Regions from separate parts of the Plantibacter sp. Mn2098 genome, predicted to be linked through region 1. Evidence: riboswitches for the same ligand, from Rfam matches in the RefSeq annotation. Region 1 holds a riboswitch; the other holds the start of a gene.
What was found. A riboswitch is a leader RNA that binds a small molecule or an ion and turns the genes downstream of it on or off. The one in region 1 is predicted to bind glycine.
Positions count from the first base shown of each region.

Region 2: another riboswitch for glycine. It lies ahead of gcvT (glycine cleavage system aminomethyltransferase GcvT); the one in region 1 lies ahead of ACL9RL_RS03280 (L-serine ammonia-lyase).

Region 1 is NZ_JBMOUH010000002.1:96,096-102,221, forward strand. It holds gene ACL9RL_RS03265 (SDR family oxidoreductase) at 1-822, shown strand, start outside; gene ACL9RL_RS03270 (hypothetical protein) at 866-1,225, opposite strand; gene ACL9RL_RS03275 (hypothetical protein) at 1,536-2,708, shown strand; gene ACL9RL_RS03280 (L-serine ammonia-lyase) at 2,717-4,114, opposite strand; glycine riboswitch at 4,198-4,300, opposite strand; glycine riboswitch at 4,301-4,400, opposite strand; gene ACL9RL_RS03285 (hypothetical protein) at 4,555-4,827, shown strand; gene ACL9RL_RS03290 (arsenic resistance protein) at 5,033-6,007, opposite strand; gene ACL9RL_RS03295 (SDR family NAD(P)-dependent oxidoreductase) at 6,100-6,126, shown strand, end outside.
Region 2 is NZ_JBMOUH010000003.1:212,151-218,276, reverse strand. It holds gene gcvP (aminomethyl-transferring glycine dehydrogenase) at 1-1,139, opposite strand, end outside; gene gcvH (glycine cleavage system protein GcvH) at 1,139-1,513, opposite strand; gene gcvT (glycine cleavage system aminomethyltransferase GcvT) at 1,520-2,635, opposite strand; glycine riboswitch at 2,693-2,799, opposite strand; glycine riboswitch at 2,801-2,887, opposite strand; gene ACL9RL_RS06525 (NUDIX hydrolase) at 3,057-3,827, shown strand; gene nadA (quinolinate synthase NadA) at 3,824-5,155, shown strand; gene nadB (L-aspartate oxidase) at 5,158-6,126, shown strand, end outside.

The DNA of each region.
Region 1 (6,126 bases):
CCGGAGCCGGGACTCGACGCGGACCTGGAGCCACGGGCCGACCTCGGCGAGCACAGCTACCGCGGCACGGGCAGACTGCTCGGACGGAAGGCGCTCGTCACGGGAGCGGACTCCGGCATCGGGGCGGCCACGGCGCTCGCGTTCGGGCGGGAGGGGGCGGACGTCGCGCTCTCCTACCTCCCGGCCGAGCAGGAGGACGCCGAGCGGATCATCGCGCTCATCGAAGCTGCGGGCGGGAAGGCGATCGGGATACCGGGCGACATCAGTGATCCGGAGTTCTGCCGGCGACTCGTCCACGAGGCGGTGCACGGGCTGGACGGACTCGACCTGCTCGTCAACAACGCCGGCAAGCAGGTGTACTCCGAACGGCTGGAGGACCTGTCCGACGAGCAGTTCGAGCAGACGTACCGCACAAACGTCTTCGCGATGTTCTGGATCACAAAAGCGGCGCTGCCGCACCTCGGCCCCGGGTCGACGATCATCAACACAACATCGATCCAGGCCTACAATCCGTCACCGATCCTCGTGGACTACGCCTCGACGAAGGCGGCGATCAACGCTTTCACGAAGTCACTCGCGCAGCAGCTCGCCGAGCGTGGCATCCGGGTGAACGCCGTGGCTCCCGGACCGATCTGGACGCCGTTGCAGGTGTCGGACGGGCAGCCGCAGGAGAAGATCGTGGCGTTCGGTCAGGCGACGCCGTTCGGACGGGCCGGTCAGCCGGCCGAGCTCGCCCCTGCCTACGTGTTCCTGGCCTCGGCTGAATCGAGCTATGTCTCGGGAGAGACGCTCAACGTGAACGGCGGTTCGCCGACGCCGTAGCGGGCGGGCCGCAGAAGCGACCGAGCCGCAGAAGCGGGGACGGTCAGCGAGGCTTGACGGTCTTGATCGAACCCGTGTGCGCGGCAGCCTGTCCGTTCGCGGCGTCGTCGACCTCCGGGCCGATGCGGAGGTCGCCGGTCTTGTTGGCCTCCTGCATCATGGCTTCGAGCCACGCGCGATTCAGCTCGGGCCGGTTCTCGTCGTCGAACTCGAACTGCAGCGAGATCGACGGGTGCACCCAGATCGACACGCGACCGCCGCCGGAGTCCTCCCCGCGCTGCCACGACACCGTGAAGGACTCGTTGCGGCGCAGCTTCATCACCGTGATCGACTTGACATGGGCGAGCGTGCGGTCGTCCAGTTCCAGCTCTCGCGCGGAGCTGCCGTAGATCAGTCTGCCCATGGGATGTTCCTCACTCGTTGGAATGGCGCTCGGCCGCGGGATGCGTCCCGCAACCGTGCGCGTGAGCCTCTCGGCACGGACCAATCGTACGGGTCGGGTTGCCTTCGAGCACCCGACACCACAAGATGCCGACAGATGTCGGAAACAGGTCCCGGTCGGCGGAAACGACCGCGACTCCCGCACCCGCTGGGAATCCGCTGTCCCGCGCTCGGGACGCTCGCGCGGGAGTCGGGCGTCCTGCCAGCTTGTGCCTGGTGCGACACGCACCCACGGCGAAGGGGTTGCGATGTCGGCTGCACGATCGAGGGGAATGCTCGCTGTCCGAGGCGGCATCGGCATCGGCGGGGCGCTCGTCCTCGCGGTCCTGCTGAGCGCGTGCACGGCGCCGACCACCCCCGAGAGCAGCCCGACCTCCAGCGCTCCGACGACCGAATCCACCAGTTCGGAACTCGCCGCCCCGACCTTCCGACTGCCGCTCGGTTGCGACGACCTCGTCTCCACGACGGACGCCGCCGAGGCACTGCGGGCACCGGCGACGCTCGTCACCTGGCCCTCGACAGCAGACCACGCGAGCCTCGACGACATCGCCGTCACCGCCGCTGGCGGCCTCGTCTGCCAGTGGACGGTCGAACCGGACAACTTCAGCCCGACCATCACGACCGAAACCTACCCTGCGCCGCGGATGGTCGTCCAGGTGCTCCCGGACGCAGCGTCCACCTGGAACCCCGGGTGGCAGGACGATGCGGAAGCGACCGACACACGGGACTTCGGGACGACCAAGGCGTTCGCATCCTGCGGCGACATCGGCTGCCGCGCAAACGCGCTCGTCGGTTCGAATTGGGTGCAGATCCTGATCTACAACCCGGGCGCACAGCTCACAACGACGTCGCTCGGGTCGCCGGACGAGACCTTCGCACACGCGACACCCGCGTTCACCTCACTCTTCGATCGACTCGCGTCCGCCGGCGAGCCCGCACCTGCGTGGACCCCGCCGACGTCGGCGAAGCCGGTCGCCTCCAGTTGTGACGCGCTCCTCCCGACCGACGCCGCGGCGACGGCGCTCGGCGGCGACAACGGCGATGCCGGTGACGGGTACGTCGCGCAGGAACCGCAGAAACTGCCGTCGGTCCAGACGGTCGCTGTACAGGACATCGGCGCCCTCGGCTGCGTGTACGGCCCGGTCGGAACGAGCGCCGTGATCGCACCCCTCACCATCACGGCCGTGCCCGGCGGCGCGTGGATCGCGCCCAAGATCCTGTCGAACATCCCGACCGGCAGCACGCAGGCCGCCGTGCAGCTCACCGGTCTGCCGTCCTCGGACACCGCGATCCTGTGGTGCGGGGTCAACGACCAGCAGTGCCAGGTGCTCTTCAGCCTGAACGGTCAGGGCATCGACGTCACGACGAACGCTCTGCAGGACTCACCCGTCTCGGCGCACGACGCCGCAATCGCAGCTGCGGAGGCGATCATCGCCCGGCCGTGAGGGCAGAGTCAGCACTCCACGACGTTGACCGCGAGCCCGCCCAACGCGGTCTCCTTGTACTTCGACGACATGTCGCGGCCCGTCTCGCGCATCGTGACGATGACCTCGTCGAGGGACACCCGATGGGTGCCGTCGCCCCAGAGCGCCATCTTCGCGGCGTTGATCGCCTTCGCTGCGGCGATCGCGTTCCGCTCGATGCAGGGGATCTGCACGAGCCCGCCGATCGGATCGCACGTCAGCCCGAGGTTGTGCTCCATCGCGATCTCGGCCGCGTTCTCGACCTGCTCAGGCGTCCCGCCGAGGACTTCGGCGAGTCCGGCGGCCGCCATAGACGATGCCGAGCCGACCTCGCCCTGGCATCCCACCTCCGCACCGGAGATCGATGCCTGCTCCTTGTACAGGACGCCGACCGCACCGGCGGCGAGCAGGAACCGGACGACGACCTCGTCCCGCTGCTCCGGCGTCGCCGCATCCATGCCGGGGCCGTAGTGGGTGGCGTAGAACATGACCGCCGGGATGATGCCGGCCGCACCGTTCGTCGGCGCCGTCACGACCCGGCCTCCCGACGCGTTCTCCTCGTTGACGGCGAGCGCCACGAGGTTCACCCATTCCTGCCAGAACTTCGGATCCCGATCCGGGTCCTCAGCACGCAGGCGGGTGTGCCACGCCGGCGCGCGTCGCCGCACGTCGAGACCGCCTGGCAGCGGCCCGGTGCGTTCCAGACTCGAGTTCTTGCACGCCTCCATCACGTCGCGGATGTGCAGGAGCCCGCTGCGCACCTCGTCCTCCGAGCGCGTGACGAGCTCGTTCCGGAGCATCACCCCGCTGAACGGCACACCCTCCGCCCGGCAGTGGCCGAGCAGCTCCGCCGCCGTGCGGAACGGCAGTGGCACAGCGGCGTCCGGCACGACCGGGCCAGTCCTCGCAACGGGCGTCCCGTCCTCCCGCACCACGAACCCGCCGCCGACCGAGTAAAACACCGCCTCGTGGAGCACCTCGCCCACAGCGTCCCGCACGGCGAACCGCATGCCGTTCGTGTGGCGTTCGAGGACCGTCAACGGGTGCAGCGCGATGTCGTCGACCGCGAAGCGCAGCGAGACACCGCGGCCGAACCGCAGCGTCCCCGTCGCGGCGAGCGCCCCGAGACGCTCCTCGACCTCCTCCGGCAGGATCTCCTCCGGACGGTACCCCTCCAGCCCCAGCAGCACAGCCGTCATCGTGCCGTGTCCACGTCCCGTCGCGGCGAGCGAACCGTACAGGTCGACGTCGAGCGCGGCCACCGCATCGAGGACACCAGCGTCACGGACGTCGTCGACGAACACGGATGCGGCGCGCATCGGCCCCACCGTGTGCGAACTCGACGGACCGATGCCCACCGAGAACAGGTCGAACACGCTGATGGTCATGCTGCCGCCACCCGGGATGCTGGTGCGTTGGTCATGGGAACTCCGATGCTGTGGCGCGCTGGTGCGCGACCGATGGTCGAGTCCCTCCCCGCTCTGTATCGGACCTGAGAGTTTCCGCGATCCCCTGGCGGGAGAACGCTTGCACCGTCGGTGAGCGACGAGATCGTCACTGCTTTCCAGAGTCGCCGAGCTGCTGCGGTACAGGGGCCTGAGAGATTCCCGGGGAGGATTTGCTCCTACGGCGCCCGCCCGATGATGCAGGACGGAACTCTCCCGCAGCTGCTCGAAGGCGTGTGATGTTGTGCTGTGCACGATACACGATCGTGCAGAGTCGGAGAATGCCTGGAAGTCCCGCTGGCGACGCTCTAGCCTGGTGCCAGACCCGTACGATCGGCGGCTGCTGGAGCCGACGTTGATGCGCGGGCGACGAAGGAGTCGACATGAGCGATCAGAACCTCGAGAACGCAGACATCAACAACCCTGGTCCGCACGACGAAGCCGTCGACGAGGCGGTGCTCACGAACGCGAGCATCAACAACCCCGGCCCGCACGACGAAGCCGTCGACGAGGCGGCGCTCGCCAACCCGAGCATCAACAACCCCGGCCCGCACGACGAAGCGATCGACGACGCGGAGGCCGAGGAGACCGCGACGATCACGAACCCCGGTCCAGACGAGAGCCAGATCCCGCATCACGGGCACCACAAGCACTAGCGCTCAGGCCCGGTCCGGCCCGGTCGCTGGGCCTGTCGACACTTCGACAAGCTCAGTGACCGGGTCTCGCTCAGCGACCGGACTTGGTCCCTGAGCCTGTCGAAGGGCCCGAACCAGCGCAGTCGTCACCCCCGGTCCCTGAGCTTGTCGAAGGGCCCGACCCCGCGCAGTCGTCACTTCGACAAGCTCAGTGACCGGGTCACGCTCAGCGACCGGGTCTCGAAGGGCCCACGATCCTCGGCACCACCCGCACGAGCACCACCATGCCGACGAGTTCCACAAGCGTCTGCGTCACCACCGCGAGCGGAGCGATCGCGAGCGACGTCGGCAGCGAGAGCGCGAGCGGCAGCACCACCAGCGAGTTCCGCGTCGCACCGCTGAACACGAGTGCCCGCCCGGCCGGCGCGTCGAGTCGGGCCGGGCGCCACACGAGCGCACCGACGACCACCATCACCACGAGGAACGCCACGAACAGCGGCACCACCCGCAACAGGGCAACCGCCTGTTCACCCACCGCGGCGATCTGCGACCCGACGACGACCGCGAGCGTCAGCATCATGATCGGCACCATCGCGCCCTCCATCACCCGCATGATGCCTGCACCGATCGCGGATCGCCCGGCCACCGCCTGCACGATCGCAGCCGCGACGAGCGGCACCACGATGAGCAGCAGGAACGCCTCCACAAACGGCTCGACCTCCACGAGCGCGACGGCGTCGGCACCGGCGAACAGCCAGAGATAGCCCGGCAGCAGCACGATCTGCAGCAGCATCAGCACGGGCGCCGCCGCGAGCAGCCGGTCCCGCGCACCGCCGGCGAGGCCAGTGAACACGATGACGTAGTCCACGCACGGCGTCAGCAGGACCAGCAGGACACCGATGAGCAAGCCACGGTCGTCGGTCACGAAGCGCGACAGTCCGAACACCACGATCGGCACGATCCCGAAGTTCACCAGCAGCACCGTGACGAAGAAGCGCCCGTCCCGGAACGCACGGCCGATCATCGTGAGCGGCACGCCGAGGAACGTGGCGAACAGGAGCAGGATGAGCGCGGGATTGATCGATGCCGCGAGCCCGGGCGCGGACGACGGCGCGACGAGGCCGACGACCCCACCGAGGACGATCGCCGCGAGATACAGCGGGATCTGCCGTCGGTCCCACCATGTGACGATCCGCTGCATCCCCACAGCCTAGGGACTGCCGAACCCTGCGGCCTTCCGTCGCCCGCAAACCCGTTGACTGCGAGTGCGCTCGAAGTCGTAGTCTGGCCGACATGACACGTACACAACACCGCATCGGC
Region 2 (6,126 bases), on a different contig from region 1:
GACACGACGTCCGCGCCAGCGGTGCGGAGCGAGTACGCGGCGCGAACGGCCGTCGCATGCACCGACTGCGCGATCCGGCGGATGCCCGCCGGGCCGTGGTAGACCGCGTACATCGCGGCCATCACGGCGAGGAGGACCTGCGCCGTGCAGATGTTGCTCGTCGCCTTCTCGCGGCGGATGTGCTGCTCGCGCGTCTGGAGCGTGAGCCGGTACGCGGGGTGGCCCGCTGCGTCCTGGCTCACGCCGACGAGGCGGCCGGGGAGCTGACGTTCGAGGCCCTTGCGGACGGCCATGTAGCCGGCGTGCGGTCCGCCGAAGCCCATGGGCACGCCGAAACGCTGGGTGGTGCCCACGGCGATGTCCGCCCCGAGCGAACCCGGCGAGGAGATGAGCGCGAGTGCCAGCAGGTCGGCTGCGACGACCGCGAGGCCGCCCCGCCCCTTGACCTCGGCGATGACCGCGGCCGGGTTCCAGATCCGGCCGCTCGCGCCCGGGTACTGCACGAAGACGCCGAACGCGTCTGGGAGCGCGTCACCGGCGATGGCGGCGGCGGAGAGATCGATCTCGACGAGCTCGATGCCGACGGCCTCTGCGCGGTTCGCGAGGAGCGCCTTCGTCTGCGGGAACGCGTCGGCGTCCACGATGAAGGTGTGCGATGCGGACTTCGAACCGCGGCGGGCGAGAAGCATGCCCTCGACGACGGCCGTGCTCTCGTCGAGCATGGACGCGTTGGCCGTGTCGAGCCCCGTGAGGTCGGAGACCATCGTCTGGAAGTTGATGAGGGCTTCGAGGCGGCCCTGCGAGATCTCCGGCTGGTAGGGCGTGTACGCCGTGTACCAGGACGGGTTCTCGAGCACGTTCCGCTTGATGACCGCCGGCGTGATCGTGTCGTAGTAACCGAGGCCGATGAGGCTGCGGTTGACCGTGTTGCGCGCGGCGATGGCTCGCAGCTCGGCCAGCGCGGCGCGCTCGCCGATCGCGTCCGGGATGCTCGACGAGGCGAGCTGGTCGGCCTTGATGGCGTCCGGCACGGCGGCGTCGAGCAGCGCGTCGACGGAGTCGTAACCGATGGCCGAGAGCATCGTCGCCTGCGCGTCGGCATCGGTCCCGATGTGGCGCGTGGAGAAGCGTTCCGCCATTACTCGCCCACCACTGCTGCGTACTCGTCCCAGCTGAGGAGGGTCGTCGGCAGCTCCGCGAAGCGCACCGAGATGAGCCATCCGGTGCCGAACGGGTCTGCGTTCACGATCGACGGGTCGTCGATCACGGCGTCATTGACCTCGACGACCGTGCCGTCGATGGGCGCGAACAGCTCGCCGACCGACTTCGTGGACTCGATCTCGCCGACGATGGAACCGCCGGTGATCTCACCGCCCACAGCCGGCAGGTCGACGTAGACGACGTCGCCGAGCTTCTCGGCTGCGTAGTCGGTGATGCCGATGACGGCGAGGTCGCCCTCGACGCGGATCCACTCGTGCTCGGCGGTGTACTTGAGTTCGGTCTTGTCGGCCATGTCGGGTTACTTCTCTCTCGTGTAGAAGGGCAGCGTGGTGACGGTCGCGGGGATCTTCGTACCGCGGACGTCGATGGTGAGGACCGTTCCAGTGGCGGACTGGTCGGGGTGGACGTAGGCCATCGCGATGGGGTGGCCGAGGGTGGGTGAGAGCGCACCGCTCGTGACCTCGCCGACCTCGACGTCGCCGTCGAACACGGCGTAGCCTGCCCGGCCCGCACGACGCCCTTCGGAGACGAGGGCGACGAGCACGGGCGCATCCGCGGGAGGTCCGGCTTCGACGGCTGCACGGCCGACGAATGCGCCGGGCTTGCTCAATGCGACGACGCGGCCGAGCCCTGCTTGCACGGGGAACGTACCCGTGCCGAGTTCGTGGCCGTAGAGCGGCATGCCTGCTTCGAGGCGCAGCGTGTCACGGCTCGCGAGCCCGGCGGGGACGAGGCCGTGGGATGCGCCCACCGCTTCGATCGCGCGCCAGAGCCGTTCGGCGGCGTCGGCCTGCACATACAGTTCGAAGCCGTCCTCGCCCGTGTACCCGGTGCGGGCGACGAGCAGCGGGAGGCCCTCGAAGAGCGCATCGGTGCAGCGGTAGTAGCCGAGCTCTGCGAGCGGCGTGCCGAGATCCGTGATCGCTGCGACCGATTCGAGGATGGCGCGCGATGCGGGTCCCTGGACGGCGATGAGCGCAGTCGCGTCGCTCTGGTCCTCGACGGTCACGTCGAATCCGGCAGCACGCTCGCTGAGCGCTCGGAACGCGGCCTCCCGGTTGCCGGCGTTCGCGATGACGAGGAATCGCTCGTCGGCGAGTCGGTACACCACGATGTCATCGACGATGCCGCCCTGCTCGTTGAGGATGAGCGAGTATTTGGCCTGCCACAGCGCGATGGCGGACAGCTTGCCGGCGAGCGCCGTGTCGAGGAATGCAGCGGCGTCCGGCCCGGCGACGAGGATCTCGGCCATGTGCGAGAGGTCGAAGATGCCGGCGGCCGTGCGGACGGCGTGGTGCTCTGCGAGGTCGCTGGAGTAGCGGACGGGCATCTGCCAGCCGGCGAAGTCCGTGAAGCTCGCGCCTGCGGCTTCATGGACGGGGTGCAAAGGACTGGTTCGTTCGAGATCGGTCACGAGTTCTCCGGGGTCGCGTGGTGCGCTTCGGGTACGACAAGCGCGCCCGTTGGGAACTCCCCCTCTGTCATTGGCCTGAGAGTTTCGCGAGCGACGGATCGACGTCCGTGCTGCTTTCACCGTCGGCGAGCGCCACAGGATGGTGACGCTGCTTTCCAGAGTGGCCAGTTCGATGCGGTACAGGACCTGAGAGATTGGCGGGGAGGCTTGCTCCTTCGGTGCCGGGTGAACCGGCTCTCCCGCATCGTGTTTGCGGCCCGATATTCGTTTGCGCGCCCAGCATATCGTGGTTCGCCGCGCTTGCGGGAGTCGGTGTTCTGGTCAGGTGTACACTAAGGCTCGGAACAGTAAGAGTCAGACATACTCTTAGTTGATCGCGATGTCGTTGGATCGACATCGCCCGAGCCACCGGGAGCACACGATGGGTGAGAGCGCAGCAGATCAGGGCCTCGCGGACGCGGCGAGCGTCAAGCTGGCCGTGTCCACCGTCATCTTCACGCTCCGCACCGATGACGGCTTCGGTGCGACGGATCCGACCCCGGCCATCTGGATCCCGCTCGTCCGCCGCATCCGCGAACCGTACGACGGGCTGTGGGCGTTGCCAGGCGGCCCGCTCGGCGCGGAGGAGTCCCTCGCGGACGCGGCACGGCGCACACTCGAAGTGACGACATCGCTGCGCCCCCGCTACCTCGAACAGCTCTACGCGTTCGGCGACATCGACCGCTCGCCGGACGAACGTGTCGTCTCGATCGTCTACTGGGCGCTCGTCGGCTCAGAGGAGGCCAAGCGCACGCTCGTCGGGCAGAACGTCCGCTGGTTCCGCACCGATGCGCTCCCGCGGCTCGCCTTCGACCACGAACTCATCGTGGAGTACGCGCTGTGGCGGCTCCGCAGCAAACTCGAGTACAGCCACATCGCCCACGCCTTCCTCGGTGAGACGTTCACGCTCACAGAACTGCGCGAGGTCCACGAGGCCGTCCTCCAGAAGCAACTCGACCCGGCCAACTTCCGCCGGCAGATCGAGTCGTCCGGGCAGGTCGTCGCAACCGACGAGCTCCGCACCGGCGGCCGGCACCGTCCGGCGAGGCTCTACCGCTTCAACCGCTCCTCCGAGTACGCCGACCACGGCCCGCTCGCCGGTGCAGACCCCACCGAAACCGCACCACCAGCACGCATGCAGGAGCTCTCATGACCCTCACCGCTTCCGTCGACGCCATGATCCAGGAGATCGCGAACGGCCAGACCGCAGGTTCCACCTGTGCGCCGGAGCTCGCCTCCGGCCCGTGGGTCTTCGACCTCACTCCCCCGAGCTACGGTCCGGGCGCGTCGATGGGCGATGTCATCCCAACGGGTTCCCCCCGTCAGGGCCAGCTGCCCGCCTCCTACCGCGATGCTGATCAGGCGGACCTGCACCGGCGGATCGTGGCTGCGAAGGAGACGCTCGGCGATCGCGTTGTGATCCTCGGGCACTTCTACCAGCGCGACGAGGTCGTGCAGCACGCTGACTACGTGGGCGATTCGTTCCAGCTCGCGAACGCGGCGAAGGCCCGAACCGAGGCGGAGGCGATCGTCTTCTGCGGTGTCCACTTCATGGCGGAGACGGCCGACCTCCTCTCCGGTCCGGAGCAGGCGGTCATCCTGCCGAACCTGGCCGCCGGGTGCTCGATGGCGGACATGGCGAACATCGACCAGGTCGAGGAGGCCTGGGAGCAGCTCGAAGCCCTCTACGGAACCGAGCCCGATGCGGATGGCCGCGTGCCCGTCATCCCCGTCACCTACATGAACTCGTCCGCGGCGCTCAAGGGCTTCTGCGGTCGCCACGGCGGCATCGTCTGCACCTCGTCCAACGCCGAGACAGTGCTCAAGTGGGCCTTCGAGCGCGGTCAGCGCGTCCTCTTCTTCCCCGACCAGCACCTCGGCCGCAACACGGCCAAGAAGCTCGGTGTGCCACTCGAGCACATGCCCATGTGGAACCCGAACAAGGCGCTCGGCGGCAACGACGCGCAGGGGTTGCAGGAAGCGGAGGTCATCCTGTGGCACGGCTTCTGCTCCGTGCACAAGCGGTTCACGGTCGACCAGATCGATCGCGCGCGCGCAGCCCACCCCGGCGTCCGCGTCATCGTGCACCCCGAGTGCCCGATGCCCGTCGTCGACGCCGCGGACGAGGCCGGTTCGACTGACTACATCCAGAAGGCGATCGAGGCGGCCCCGGCGGGCACGACCTTCGCGATCGGCACGGAGATCAACATGGTGCAGCGCCTCGCCGCGCAGTACCCGCAGCACACGATCTTCTGCCTCGACGACGTCATCTGCCCGTGCTCCACGATGTACCGCATCCACCCGGGCTACCTCGCCTGGGTGCTCGAAGGGCTCGTCGCAGGCGAGGTCATCAACCGGATCACCGTCTCAGACGACGTCGCCGTCCCCGCACGGCTCGCCCTCGAACGGATGCTGGCCGCGAAGCCGCCCGTCGCGGCTCAGGCAACCACCGTCGCGCCGGCTCAGACGGTCGAGGTCTGACCGTGACCAGGGTCGTGGTGGTGGGCAGCGGCATCGCCGGGCTCGTCACCGCCATCCACGCGAGCGATGAGCACGAGGTCGTCCTCGTCACGAAGGACGTGCTGGGGCAGAGCAACACGCGTTACGCGCAGGGTGGCATCGCCGGCGTGATGTTCGACGACGACTCCGTCGAGTCGCACGTGCAGGACACACTCACGGCCGGCGCTGGGCTGTGCGACGAGGAGGCCGTGCGGGTGCTCTGCTCCGAGGGGCCGGATCGCATCCGCGAGCTGATCGCGTACGGAGTCGGATTCGACCGTGCGGGCTCGGCGCCAGATGCGGCGTTCGCGAAGGGCCTCGAAGCTGCCCACTCCTACCCGCGGGTGCTGCACTCGGGAGGCGATGCGACGGGCGCGGCGATCGAGGCGGCTCTCGTCCACCGCGTGCGGGAGACGAGTGTAGCCATCCACGAGCACACCTTCCTCGTCGACCTGCTCGTCGAGGCCGGCGCCGTGCGGGGAGTGCTGCTGCGGGCAGACGGCGAGGAGTTCGTCGTCCGGGCCGACGCGGTCGTACTCGCGACGGGCGGCGCGGGACAGCTCTACCCGCACACCACGAACCCGCTCGTCGCAACGGGTGACGGTGCAGCGGCAGCGCTCCGAGCCGGAGCTGCGCTCGAAGACGTCGAGTTCGTCCAGTTCCACCCGACGGCACTCACCTCCGCGGGCAGCTTCCTCGTGTCGGAGGCCGTGCGCGGCGAAGGGGCCGTCCTCCGCGACGCATCAGGCGAGCGTTTTATGCAACGCGTCCACCCGGACGCTGAGCTCGCGCCGCGCGATGTCGTCGCGCGTGGGATCGCGGCCGCGATGGCTGCTCAGGGCGGGCTGCCGGTGGTCCTCGATGCGACGATGCTCGGCGCGGAACGGCTCGCGACGCGCTTCCCCGGCATCGATGCGGCGGTGCGGGCGTCCGGCATCGACTGGTCGCTCGAA